Regions from separate parts of the Cohnella abietis genome, predicted to be linked through region 1. Evidence: riboswitches for the same ligand, from Rfam matches in the RefSeq annotation. Region 1 holds a riboswitch; the other holds the start of a gene.

The links. A riboswitch is a leader RNA that binds a small molecule or an ion and turns the genes downstream of it on or off. The one in region 1 is predicted to bind ZMP and ZTP.
Region 2: linked by a shared signal. The riboswitch ahead of KCTCHS21_RS15855 (IMP cyclohydrolase) and the one ahead of KCTCHS21_RS27940 (TIGR01440 family protein) in region 1 are both predicted to bind ZMP and ZTP.

Annotation. Positions count from the first base shown of each region.
Region 1 covers NZ_AP019400.1:6,366,871-6,373,595, forward strand. The annotation lists gene upp (uracil phosphoribosyltransferase) at 1-302, opposite strand, end outside; gene KCTCHS21_RS27935 (serine hydroxymethyltransferase) at 580-1,827, opposite strand; gene KCTCHS21_RS27940 (TIGR01440 family protein) at 1,870-2,490, opposite strand; ZMP/ZTP riboswitch at 2,665-2,747, opposite strand; gene KCTCHS21_RS27945 (low molecular weight protein arginine phosphatase) at 2,792-3,382, opposite strand; gene KCTCHS21_RS27950 (manganese efflux pump MntP) at 3,420-3,983, opposite strand; gene KCTCHS21_RS27955 (L-threonylcarbamoyladenylate synthase) at 4,133-5,233, opposite strand; gene KCTCHS21_RS27960 (stage II sporulation protein R) at 5,311-6,003, opposite strand; gene KCTCHS21_RS27965 (hypothetical protein) at 6,278-6,725, shown strand, end outside.
Region 2 covers NZ_AP019400.1:3,660,414-3,667,138, forward strand. The annotation lists gene KCTCHS21_RS15845 (hypothetical protein) at 479-1,090, opposite strand; gene KCTCHS21_RS15850 (phosphotransferase) at 1,308-2,192, opposite strand; gene KCTCHS21_RS15855 (IMP cyclohydrolase) at 2,349-3,068, opposite strand; ZMP/ZTP riboswitch at 3,119-3,196, opposite strand; partial or broken gene KCTCHS21_RS31155 (transposase) at 3,970-4,178, opposite strand; gene KCTCHS21_RS15860 (DUF1572 family protein) at 4,505-5,080, opposite strand; partial or broken gene isdG (heme oxygenase) at 5,464-5,815, shown strand; gene KCTCHS21_RS15870 (TetR/AcrR family transcriptional regulator) at 5,893-6,531, opposite strand; gene KCTCHS21_RS15875 (YhgE/Pip domain-containing protein) at 6,591-6,725, opposite strand, start outside.

The DNA.
Region 1 (6,725 bases):
CCAATGTGCCCAACCTTAGCGGAAGGAATAATTCTCAGTACTCCGTCAACCATTCCGAGCCCAGCTCTAAGAATAGGAATCAGCCCCAGCATTCTTCCGGCAATTACCTTACCTTCCGTTGTCTGTACTGGCGTATCCACCCGCACAGGTGAAAGCTGAACATCCCTCGTAATTTCGTAAGCCATAAGCATGGACACTTCATCGACTAGCTCGCGAAATTGTTTTGTATTGGTCATTTTGTCACGAATAAAAGTTACTTTGTGTTGAATCAGCGGATGATCGCAAATGACGAGTTGCCCCATAATGTTCTTCCCTTTCTCATACGAACCGATAGATCTATTTCGTTCTACATTTTATCGGTCGCTTCCCTATGTATCTTGCCCGTACATTATATCATTGTCTCCGAATGGGTGCATAACATCCGTCAATCTCCCTCACAAGCATCAAAAGCTATTCCATTCGTCGAATCAGAGGCTTATTTTTGAATGATTGGCTGTAAAACAACAACAAACCGGAAACCAATGTGAATTGGCTCCCGGTTTGTTCATCATAAATCAATGATGCTATTTTAATCCAGAATTAATACCCTAATGTCGGGTAAAGTGGATATCTGCTAGACAGCTCAGCTACAAGTCCACGCGCTTTCTCAAGCGTCGCCTGATCTTCCGGGTTTTTCAGTGTTAGAGCGATAACTTTAGCAATAGTTTTCATATCTTCTGTTCCCATACCGCGAGTAGTAACAGCAGGAGTACCAATCCGAATACCGCTAGTAACGAACGGACTAGTTGGGTCAAAAGGAATTGCGTTCTTGTTAACTGTGATGGCTACGGAATCCAGAACGTGCTCAGCCACTTTACCAGTAATGTTCAAGCTGCGAGTATCGATCAGCATCAAGTGGTTGTCTGTTCCTCCAGACACAATGTTTAAGCCTTCAGCAACAAGAGCTTCAGCCAATGCTTTAGCATTAACAACAACGTTACGAGCGTAATCTTTAAAGGACGGCTCAAGAGCTTCGCCGAAAGCTACTGCTTTAGCAGCGATGATGTGCATAAGCGGTCCGCCTTGCGTACCTGGGAATACTGCTTTATCAATTGCAGCCGCCCAAGGCTGGCGACAAAGGATCAAACCGCCGCGTGGTCCACGAAGGGTTTTGTGAGTCGTTGTTGTAACAAAATGTGCATGTGGTACTGGACTCGGGTGCTCACCACCAGCAACCAATCCTGCAATATGAGCCATATCAACCATGAATAGAGCGCCTACGTCATTAGCGATTTGACCCAGTTTAGCGAAATCAATCGTACGAGGGTATGCGGATGCACCAGCAACGATAAGACGAGGACGGTGCTTGAAAGCAGCTTTGCGCACTTCATCATAGTCAATCGTGAAAGTTTTCTCATCTACACCATATGCAACGAAGTTATATAGCAAACCTGAAGCATTGGCAGGGTTACCATGTGTTAAATGTCCGCCATGAGCAAGATTCATACCCAGAACTGTATCTCCTGGCTTAAGTACTGCCAAGTAAACAGCCAAATTCGCTTGTGCGCCAGAGTGAGGCTGTACGTTAGCATGCTCTGCACCAAACAATTCCTTCGCACGGTCACGAGCGATTTGTTCAGGAATGTCTACATACTCACAACCGCCATAGTAACGCTTGCCTGGATAGCCTTCTGCATACTTGTTTGTCAGCACGGTACCCATCGCTTCCAGAACCGCTTCACTTACGATATTTTCAGAGGCAATCAATTCAATATTGTCACGTTGACGCTGCAATTCCAAGTTAAGAGCTTTAACAATTTCAGGGTCCTGCTTACGTAAGTTTTCCAACATAGTAGTAAATCCTCCCAAATGTTTTATAATTTTATTTCATTAATCACAAATTTTCGGCATTACTTCATTGCTAGGTGATTGTTTCAAAAGCTCACTGGCTTGCTTATCTGGCAAGAAATATTCAGCGCGTGACCCACCAATCAATCTCGGACGAGTCATTGCCATATTCACTCTCGCCTGACCAATCAAGCGAATTGTTGGTCTCAGTGGCACAGCAACAGGACGAAGGTGCATCCCAATCATTGTCTCGCCGATATCCATTCCAGCATGAACCTGAACGTATTCCACCAGACAAGGATCTTTCATCTGCCGATAGGCGAATGAAGCCATCGAACCACCAGCCTTGGGAACAGGTACAGCAGACACTTCCGTCCAGCCTTGCGCTTCCGCTAGGACACGCTCGGTTACAAGTGCTCGGTTCAAATGCTCGCAGCATTGCCATACCACTTGAAAATCAAATTGCTCCCGAGCCTTCTGAACACCGATGTGAATTTGCTCTGCTACAATCTCCGTGCCCAAAGTGCCGATATGATGACCCTGCACCTCACTTGTACTGACTCCCATCACGATCATCTGCCCTGCGCGCAATCCACTCGTTTGCACCAGTTCAGAAAGCAAAAGCTCCACTTGATCGGCTATAAATTGAGAATTTGAAGCCATGACAAGACCTCCCTATAGCTTGGCTGTCGCACAGATGACAATAAGGGTATTATACCTGAATTCACCTGTCTCAAACAGCTGGGCCAAAGTATGTTAAGGACGCTGGACCATCTCCTTCACACCTAGGATTTCAGCAAATAAAGTCAAAAAAGAGCACACGTGCTTACGCACGTTGCTCTTTGCCCAGGCGACCGGCCGTCATTCCGATGCTCCACCGTGGTTTGCTCCACTTGTCGTCGCCAGTTACATCGGAACCTTGAAGTTGTAGCTTTATCATAACCAAGGACGAAGCAAAAATCAATCACCGATCTTTGAAATCTGAGTCTAGCTTGTCGACTAATGTCAATAAAATATCTTCTATCTCATCTGCGCATTGCTCATATAGTGTTAAGGGACCTCCGAACGGGTCCGCGATGTCAAAGTCGGGTATGTTGCGTTGGAGCTCGAACAGACGTGCACGCTGTTCCGTGCTTAGGTTCTGGCCTAAGGCTTGTCTAACCTGCCACTCTGAGTACAATTGCTCAGCCTCGGCCACATCATCCATGACAGGGTCTCCCCGCAAAGCATATTCCTTAAGCGTAAAGGTCTTGGACAAAGCTTCGGGAAAACGCTGCAAAATCGCTCGTTTATGTCCGGCAGTCATTGTTAATATTAAATTTGCCCAAACAACCTCATCTGCCGACAACATCGTAGATGCTCCAGGCAAAGCAAGGTTTCGTTTTCTAAGTGTCACAGCTGCGTGAGAAGAAATTGGTAACCCGTTAGCAGTAGCAACACCAGCAGAACGAATTTCTATCGGCTTTCCGCTACGCTCGGCCAAATCCTTAAGCATGGCTTCGGCCATCGGACTTCGGCAAGTATTACCCGTACATACAATTAAAACTCGGTTCATTTTCTCCCCCCCAGTACTCTTGGTTGAGTTTTGAAGCTCATACTAGAAATAATAGACCAAATGCGAACAAAATGACACCGCCAAGTGCCTCTCCATATCCTCCCATGGAACGGCTCGCCCTTCTTCCTATCATCAAACCGAGCACACTCATTAATCCCCCGAACAAACCAAACATCAGAACCGTAAGAAGCACGTGTGCGGAAAACATCCCTAAAGAAACACCAACTGAAAAAGAATCAATGCTCACGCTAACGGAAAAGACGAGCATCCCCCATATCGTACGGTGATCAAAGGAATGCACCGCTCCTCCTCGAATGGAGCTGTATACCATATGTCCCCCGAGCAATAAAAGTAACGCACCTGCCGCAGAGGTCGCAATCCCTCCCAGTAATCCACTTACATATTGCCCAGTAATCATTCCACCAAGTGGCATCAGAACATGGAAAAGGGCGATAATGGAGCTTAGCTTAAGGATATCAAGTAGTCGAACGCCCTTCAAGCCGATTCCAACCCCCAACGAGAAAGCATCCATACCCAGAGCAATCGCCATCAAGATTATCGTTAGTATTTGTCCGGTTGCCGCCGCGGACACGTCAAACATAGTTTGTCCCCCTCTGTGCGACCATTCGTGTAATGAATGGTTGTCACATACGTGCATTGTACCTTGTCCTCTTTTCAAACATATGCGGATGAAAAGATGAACATGCACACCAGGGCAGTAACTTACTAAGGATAACTCTATGCAGGATTTTAGACGACTACTTCATGTCCACCTGCCGCTTTTCGAAGCCGATTCATAAGCGCGGCTCCAATACCATCTTCAATGTAGCCTTCTGCGATGATAAATCCTAGCTCTTGTTCATCACATTCGCGCAATAAGGCATATAAGGATTGGGCTGCTTTATCTGGTTCGGCGAGAGGACCGCAATCAAATACAGCTTCAGCCTTATAATATGAAGCATGCTCTGAGCAGGACAGAATGGCCACTCGATATCCTCGTCGCTGTGCGTCTACAGCCTTAGCCTGAATGAACGAGATAACCTTATTGGGATCTCCTGTTACGAGAAGCATGTCACCCTTGGGAGCGTAATGAGCGTACTTTACGCCAGGTGACCGCGGGGGTTGGGCAGAGTTAGTCTGAGAAGTAATTTCGCCGCCACTTAATGCTGTGGCTGTTTGTTCTTCTATTGGCGTTGGCTTAAATATTTGAACCCTTGTTCCTAAGACCAGTTGCAATTGCTCCCGTGTAACTCCACCCGGTCTTAGGATATGAACCTGATTATCTACCACTTGTACCACGGTAGATTCTAAACCAACACCAGTCGCCCCCCCGTCGAGCACTCCATTGATTAGGCCGTTTAAATCCTCCTTCACGTGCCTAGCCAGCGTTGGACTAGGTCTACCTGAACGATTTGCACTTGGAGCCGCCAACGGACAGCCTGATTGCTCAATGAGCTGTCTAGCTATTTCGTTCGCAGGCACTCTAACCGCCACAGTATTCAATCCAGCTGTGACTATTGGGGAGACGGCTCCTTCTCGCACTGGAAGCACTAAAGTTAGCGGGCCAGGCCAGAAGGCTGACATTAGCTTTTTCTCCACTTCATTTACCCGCTCTACTAACTCAAGCACATCTTCGGCCATTGCCAAATGTACAATAAGCGGATTATCAGAAGGGCGTCCCTTCGCGGCAAAAATCTGTTTAACGGCTTCTGAATTTCTAGCATCTCCACCAAGTCCGTAAACCGTCTCTGTCGGAAATGCAACAACGCCGCCAGCGGCAAGCACCGCGGCGGCTTCCTGGATTCCTCTTTGTACTTGCTCTGGTGGCCAATAGCTCGTATTTACCTTCATGTTGTATTCCATCCTTAATGATCACCAGTTTCGAACGGAGATCATCCTATTTTGCGTTTATTATAGCACAGCAGCCTTTAGAATAAGGACATAATGAACGCAAACAGCTTCTCAATGATCTCCCACAGGAAAAACTTCGCTTTCGGTTCCTCGCTGGGGGCAGATGAAGCCTCTTCCACTTTTGCATCAGCTTGATCTTTGGTTTTTACTAAAGATTTAATCTGGACCTCTGATGCCTTGTCGTCATCCGCCGCGGTAGCTGCCGTTAAGCACAAGGGTGGAAACAATACGCACCACCAGTTCGCCCCCGCACCTTCGCCAAGTGTAATCCGTAACGCCTCATAGTCTCCTGCTGCGTATTTAGCACTATCGAACATTTTTTCAGGAAAAGGAACCTTCGCTAGCTCTACTACTCCGCCGTAAGATATTCCGTTCTCACGAAGCTTCTTATCCACGAGCTGCTGTATTTCCGGCAAACGAGCTTTAATTAAATTGCGGGCTTCATCGTGTGAGCCAGGCATTTGACCCCAAGACTCAATAAAAGCCGCTACATCGTCACGCACATTATATTTAAAGGTTTGGTCTGATTCACTGTCAGAGTTGCCGATAATACGAATACGTATAGCATCATCAGGAATGAGTTGACTAGTATTAGCCGATGCAAATTGCCCGATTAATGCGGTAATCCCTAAAAAAAGTGCAAAAAACATCATCGTGATTTGGCTAATTGTACGAAAAAAGAATGAATGGGAATGATGGCTAAATCGCATAGGTTTTCTCTCCTTGAAGCACCCGTCAGTGCATCGCTATGCGTTCCGGAACGTCTTAGCCATCATTATGTCCCGATTTGGACTCTATAAACCTAGCAAAATAAATTTTCGAGAGATTGGGGAATATTAGCTGCCATTTCTTAGTTGATGAACAGTTCCTGGTCCCTTGCAAGAAGTGGTTGTGGACGCCCAAAACCACCTATGATAACATACAGTTAAGATCCGGAAGCACCGGTCAAAATGAAGCTTTTGACACGGGCGAGGAGGCCAGAACGTGGAACAACCAATTATGCTCAAGATTCTAGATATCGTGACTACGCTACAAGTAGACATGAGTGAGATGAAGCAGGATATTCGTGTATTGAAAGATGATGTGCATGAGCTTAAGGCCGATGTACATGCGCTTAAGGAAGACGTACAACTTCTTAAGGATGATGTCCATGCGCTTAAGGAAGACGTACAACTTCTTAAGGATGATGTTCATGTGCTTAAGGAAGACGTACAACTTCTTAAGGACGACGTGTATGCTCTGAAAGTCAGTATGGATAATTTAGAAGTTAGAGTGAGCAGCCTGGAAACTTCCGTCTTCCAATTAGATACTAAGGTCATCAGCCTAGAATCTACAACGACGCGGATTGATGTACGAACGGAACGCATGGATCTGAAGCTAGACGCGACTTTTGAGACCGTTGGTTATGTGAGAGAAGACGTTACAGATTCAA
Region 2 (6,725 bases), 2.7 Mb from region 1:
AAGTATTTTCTTAAAATTACCATTTACGGATTCTTACAGTATGCTTTTTATTTTTAAACTAACCCGCCCAGCTCAACGAGGCTACCGATCCATGTCGGCAGCCTCGTTCTGGTTGTTTATTGAGCTATTGTTCCCCTTCAGCTTAATAGCTTGAACAATTTATTGTAAATTAACTCTGATAATGCTCTTTATTATGTTGATATCCATAACTCCCGCAGAATACGGTTCCAATTCTTCAATCTCGATGAAGTCTTGTCCATCAGGGCTCCAATCAAGGATGTATCCAAATATACTGCTCCAGACGTCGTTATAATTCTTACCTTTTTTCTGAAGAAAACTTCAATTTTATTTCTCTCCAAGCTTAACGTCACCTCTTTTAAAAGGATACAGGCAAGTAAACTATTGCACTAAACTGCCTTTTCCCGATGATTATTGTGGTATAGTTCCTCGTTAGCATAGCTCTTGAACATTCTATATTTCACTTTCCTCCAACATGAAATACACCAATTACGGTTTCACCATCAACGTCATACAGCGGAATATCACGACCACCTGGTGATCTACTGTTCTGTATCGCAATGGCTTCCTCGGGTGATTTTGGTTGCTCACCGTCTATGTCTTTTTTCAGCACATATCCTTGTGTGCCATCCAAACCTATAGCATTGATTAATTCAGGTTCCGTTTCTGGAGACGTAGCATTTGCGACAGAACCGTATGTCTGTCCGTTTTTATTTTTAGGATAGTCCATATTCTTAGCGCCAATATGAAAAGAACCAATTATGGTTTTCCCATCAGCATCATACAATTGGACATCACGACCAAGTTCACCGAGATAATCTTTTTTCAGCACATATCCTGCAAGACCATTAACACTTCCTACATGGATTAAGTCAGGTAGCATTTCAACGGGAGTGGCTTCTTCAGCAGAACCGTATGTCTGCCCAATTTCATTTTCGGGATAGTTAGGAGGATTTGTGGGGCTCTGATTAATTGCGCTTTTAGCAAAAGTGCTTTGGAACGCCACTGCACCTGCCACTACACAAACGAAAAAAATCATACCAATCAATATTCTAGTGTTTATAGAATTCATCCTCACATTTGTTCACTCCCTAAAAGTTTCTCACTCTTCACTCTATAGCCGTTATCCTTTTCACTTCTTATACGACACCAAATAATGGAAAGTTGCGCTAAACTGCCAGTTAGCTCAACGAGGCTACCGATCCATGTCGGTAGCCTCGTTCTGGTTGTTTATTGAGCTATAGTTCCCCTTTAGTTGAATAAAACGAGAGTACCACAAGAATGATCAATTAAAATAACTTAGGGTGATTTAACCATTCGTCCCAATCTACGCTACCTTGAACTCTTAGTAAACGATAAAAGAAGCGATATGGGACTCTATACAACTCCAAATCAGGTAGAGATAAATGTTTATGATAAGCATTTTTAAATATATCCGCGGAATGCTTATTCATTAAATATTCCAGACCAATGAAATCTAATTCCCTTGGACCTAATACATACACTTCTGTGTCAACGAGACCTGTGATTACTTCACTATTAGTAATAAATTGTGAAGGGTCCATATCGACTAGAACAAATGACGAGTGAGTTGGAGTAGGTAAAGCCTTAAGCATATCTATCATTTTAGGGAGTAACTTTTGTGCTTGTATGTCATTTTTGTAATAAATTCTAGCCAACTCACTTATGGTAGCAATTAACTCATCATGGAAATTCTTTATAGGTGTTCTGAACCTACCTGAAGCTGTTCCTACATAATCGGATTTATATTTATGTATACTTGCTATTCCCTCGCCTAAACTTTCAATTAATGATTGTGGCTGATCGTCAAAAGAACGACAAACTCCCCCTTCTAGTTTTTCTACAACAACAAATTGTCTTTCGTTCATGCTTCCTTTTCTTATTACTTTAGGAATAGGAATAGTGCTGAACTTTCTCAAGGTGTTATTAATATACTCCATCTCATGGACATTTCTTGGGTCAACCCCGAACAACTTATTACATCCATACCAAAAGTCATTATTAGGTCTCTCTAACATTCTTGTTGTTCGGACAACAACCTCTTCATTCTCTGTTTTTACAAGCCACACATCACTTGCATGATCATCGTATCCAGGGCTTAATTCTGATTGTTGAGTTATTGGGTCCTTAAATAAAAACTGTAAGTTCTCCAAAATAAACTACACCTCAAATGAGATTCTGGTTTTCAAAAATCTTCGTAAATTCTATTCACTCATTGTAGTATTCAAGGAATAACTAAACTATCCTCCCTGTTAGCGCAACGAGACTGCCGATCCTTGCCGACAGCCTCGTTCTAGTTGCTTATTGAGCTATAGTGTCCCGTTAGTTGAATGCTTATTTCGAATTTGGAATTGAATATCTTGATTTGAAACATTAATAAACTTTACCAACAATGCGATTTTGTTTTCAGCATTGATACGTTCCCAGTAAAAGTCTGCTATTTCATTATTTGAATCGAATAGTGGTACTTCGAAAGGATCACCTTCAAATGGCTTTAGTACACCATTCTGCTCAGAGTTATACGTGTGAATGCAGTGACCAATGCCACTCTTAAACTTGCTGTATTGATAACTATTACGTAAGCAAACTGAAGGGTCGTTTTCATGTGTTTTTAAAATCGACAAACTGTACTGTTTAAGGTCTGTGTTAATCACGGCTGAAATTCTCGGTGTAAAGTGTGGAGCGTCAGGTTCAAACTCTCGAAGCATTAACGATTGTTCGAAGGTCCGGTTATGCTGCAACCCATCATAGATAGTATCAGTTTGATCACCATTCGAGACAATGTGCACGTTCTCCCAATGTCGAATAGGATAATAAATAATTAGTGATGGATCTTCCATTTGTGCGGGATCAAGTGCTTTGTTCTTTACGCTCCATCCATCCAGTTCAAAGACGCGGTTGCGGCTGTTCGTGCTTCTCCCCATAATCCAATACACCTGTACATAATGCGACCCGGAAGGAGTCATTCCTACGATAAGCGTTCTTCCGGGATATGGATTTTCAAACAAATCTTGTTGAACTGTTTTCACTGCTCTTGCTCCTCTCGAGTAAACATAAAGAGGTAAGGGGAAATTCCCCTTACCTCTGCCCAGGCGTACGGCTCCAACTTATATGCTTCCTCATGGATCCCCATGCTTCGCCAGTCACATATAAGTTCTAAATTACTTCCTATAATAGCAATTACTGCTAGTAAAATCAATTATGACCATGGCTTAAACAACACCAAAGGCTACAATGCTCTACTGCCCGATAGCTGAACAGTTACTGTAATTACAAAGCTAGTACGTATCGGTTCAATTTACTTAAATCTAGTTACCTTAACAGTATTCATGCCAACAAAACGATAACAAGCAATTCGAAGAGCACTAAAGTAAGAATCGCCGCCTCACTAGGACCAAAGAAGGCACGTTGTCCTGATGGTTGTGAAACCCTTATACAAACGTGTCTACTATCGACATGTACAATTACACCTTCGTAGGTATTACCGTCTAGGGTCTGAACATGTACTCGTTGATTTAAATGCGTGCTGGATATTTGATATACACGATCCCGAATTGACCTTAAAGTAGTAACTACGTTAGGGTCCGCGTGGTACAGAACTCGTTCTTGAGTTGCTGGATATTGATAACTCATCACATAACCTCCGCAGATCTGAAATATCACTCTTTTTCACACTATGCAGTTGCCTAGATTTAGGTTCGTTCTTCGCTTTTTACTTTTACACTGACAAATATCCGCTAATATAAATTTTCCCCATAAAACCCGGCTTGAGCCTTCGGCAGCCTGATGACATGATGCTATATATCCGTTACATCAACTTAAGTATCCCCCCCTCATGATCTGCCATGAAGGGGCTCTTTTAATTCTGTACCAATTCTTTCCTCGATAAAAAAAGCCTGCAGAGCGTAATGAAATGCACCCCTTAGAATTGAGAGCCTCTATCATATAGCCATATACGTTAAAGCGATCGGCGATTCGAAAAGCCTTTGGAAAACATTCGCTGATCCATGTGTGATAAGTCCATCACAACTGTACAAGGTGTCAGCACAGGAATCCGGATGGTGCTCGGCATATGCACGTAAATCCACAAGCTTTCGTCCGGGTAATAGATCGAGCATCATCTCCCCTTTCAGGTCATATCACACTGCGAACACTGCATTCGAACAGCTGGAATCAAAAGATAGACTTTCTTTTAGAAATCCGGAAGATACCTAACGGAATGTGAGTTATTGCTTCCTTTCGAATGACAGATTCAATGCAAGGAATTAAACTGGACAACACTTAAAAAGTACGTGTATTCAAACAAGGAAGCAACAAAAAGCAACTAATTACTCTCAGTTGCTTTTTGTTGCTTTGAGCTATAGGATTGTACCTTTGGTCTACTCTGTAATGCCACCGAACGGCACAATTAGCTTTTTGTACACACAAATATTTGAAGTGATTATTGGCAAGTACCGTTAATAATTTATTTCGATTTGTTCAGTTCTTCATCTATAAAATTTTTTATAGCTCTTTCTTTTGAGAATTTATCGTTATTATATTGTTTAGAGCCATTCTTTGGAACAGATAGGCTTTTCCAGCTACTCTTATTTAACATTTTTGCAGCATAAACAATCTGTCCGACGTGATATGGATAATGTGCTAACTGTCTATTAATGGCCTCAATAATTGTATGTCCTTCATTGCGAATATACACAATTTGTAATAATTGATCAGTTGTAATGGAATCTATTGCATTCAGTAGACATGTCCAGCCTTCGTCCCATTTCTTTAAAAGCTCATCTTTCGTTTCAATATCATTCTCAAATTCCGAATCTCTATCTCTCCAAGACTTTTCTCCGTCACTGATTAAAAAATCTGTCCACCTTGAAAGCATATTTCCCCACAAGTGTTTTACTATAGTTGCGATGCTATTAGAATCGTCATTAAAAGTCTCAAATAACTGTTCTGAATCGACTTGATTAATAGCTGCTTCTCCTAATGTTTTGTAGTAAAGAAATTGTTTTTTTGCACTTTCCAAATACATTTGTTCAGTATTCATGTCTAACCCCCTAATTTTCCAATCACAATCCACTAAATTTTCTTGATCTTATACGATTACTTCTTTATGATCTAGCATAATCTATTTAGCCATTTCTATTAATCCCCTTCTTTTCCAAAATGACATCAATTTTAGATACTTTAATATTCCTAAGTTAATATCCCTTTTATTCATCACTGTATTAAACTCATTTAATACTTGTTTCCCATATTTACACCAAGTCCCTATTGCGCTTGCAAAAAGATTTCGAGGACAGTCCTATGATTTGCTCGTCAGCTACACGACCCTTACGGCAGGTATATGAAATTGAAGCGAAGGCCAGCTTTGAGTACAATTACCCTGTTATTATTCCTATACCTAAAAATTATGAGGAGGATGCAACGATGATTATTGTTACGAACAGATCTAATATAAGGGAACGGCAACGGCGATAAGCTTATCGAGCGTTTCGACAGAATTGGCTAAGTAGAGGGCATGGAAGGTTTTTTAGGCTTAGAGGTTTTGCTCAAGCAAAATACAGCGGAATATGATGAGGTTTCGGTCGTTACTAACTGGAATTCAATGGATGATATCCAAGCGTGGACTAGAAGCTAAGCGTTCCGCGAGTTCCATTCCCATCGCAAGACGCCGGATTATTTCATTTCCAACAAGATCTTGTTCCAAGAGGTCACAATCAAACGCAATCCGCTTCCTCCTGTGCAGGCAGAAGTGATCGCAGAAGCAAAGGATCAATAGTTTCTCCAATGCAAAAACAAGCAGAAGACGGTTGCCCCCATCGTCTGCCTGTTTTGTTACCTCACGCACAGTATCCATTAAAGCCTATTCAGCTTATATTGCAGTCCGCCCAATATGAATACGGTCATATCCTCAATCATATCTTCCATTGGCGGTTGCGTGTTTTCAAACAAGGTAGACCAGTATTTCGTATGCCTATGGAACAATAATGTACCTACGATCGACATTAAAGCCGTATCCAAGGAATGGAACTGGAATATCCCCTGCTCTCTCCCTTGCTCGAGCCAACTCCGCAGTCGCAGCCAGATCGGCATGACATGCTGGCGAATTTTCTGAATGCGTTCAGTATCCATAATGATTTCCTGCTGAATGATCCCAATTAGCTGGTAATCGTTGTAACGAAATTTGGTCACTTCGCTCACTATGAGCCTAACTCCCCCAGCAGGATCCAAAGTCGGATCTATTTTGGACAACTGATCGTTAGGAAAGAAATGATCGAATAATGCTCCAAACATATTTTCTTTCCCGCCAAAATGGTAGGAGACAAGGGCGATGTTAACGCCAGCTTCCTCGCATATCTGCCTAACGGTTGTTTTTTCGAATCCGTACTGGGCGAACAGCTTCTTGGCTGCTAACAAGATTCTTATTTTTATATCCGTGTCTCCTAATGTCATAACGATCCCCCATAGAAGCATATTTCTTATATTTTCATTCATACTAGCATAAACTGCAAGAAACTTGGCTAAATTATCGTCTTTGACCTGCTACGGCAACACTAGGCTGCTGCTGATGCAGTGCCGGCTGTATCTTTCTTAACTGCTACAGCCAATATGCTGATTGCAATGGCAATGACTGCGATAATGACAAGCTTATAGGCATCAGAATTAGCAGCCGGACCTCCGAATAAAAT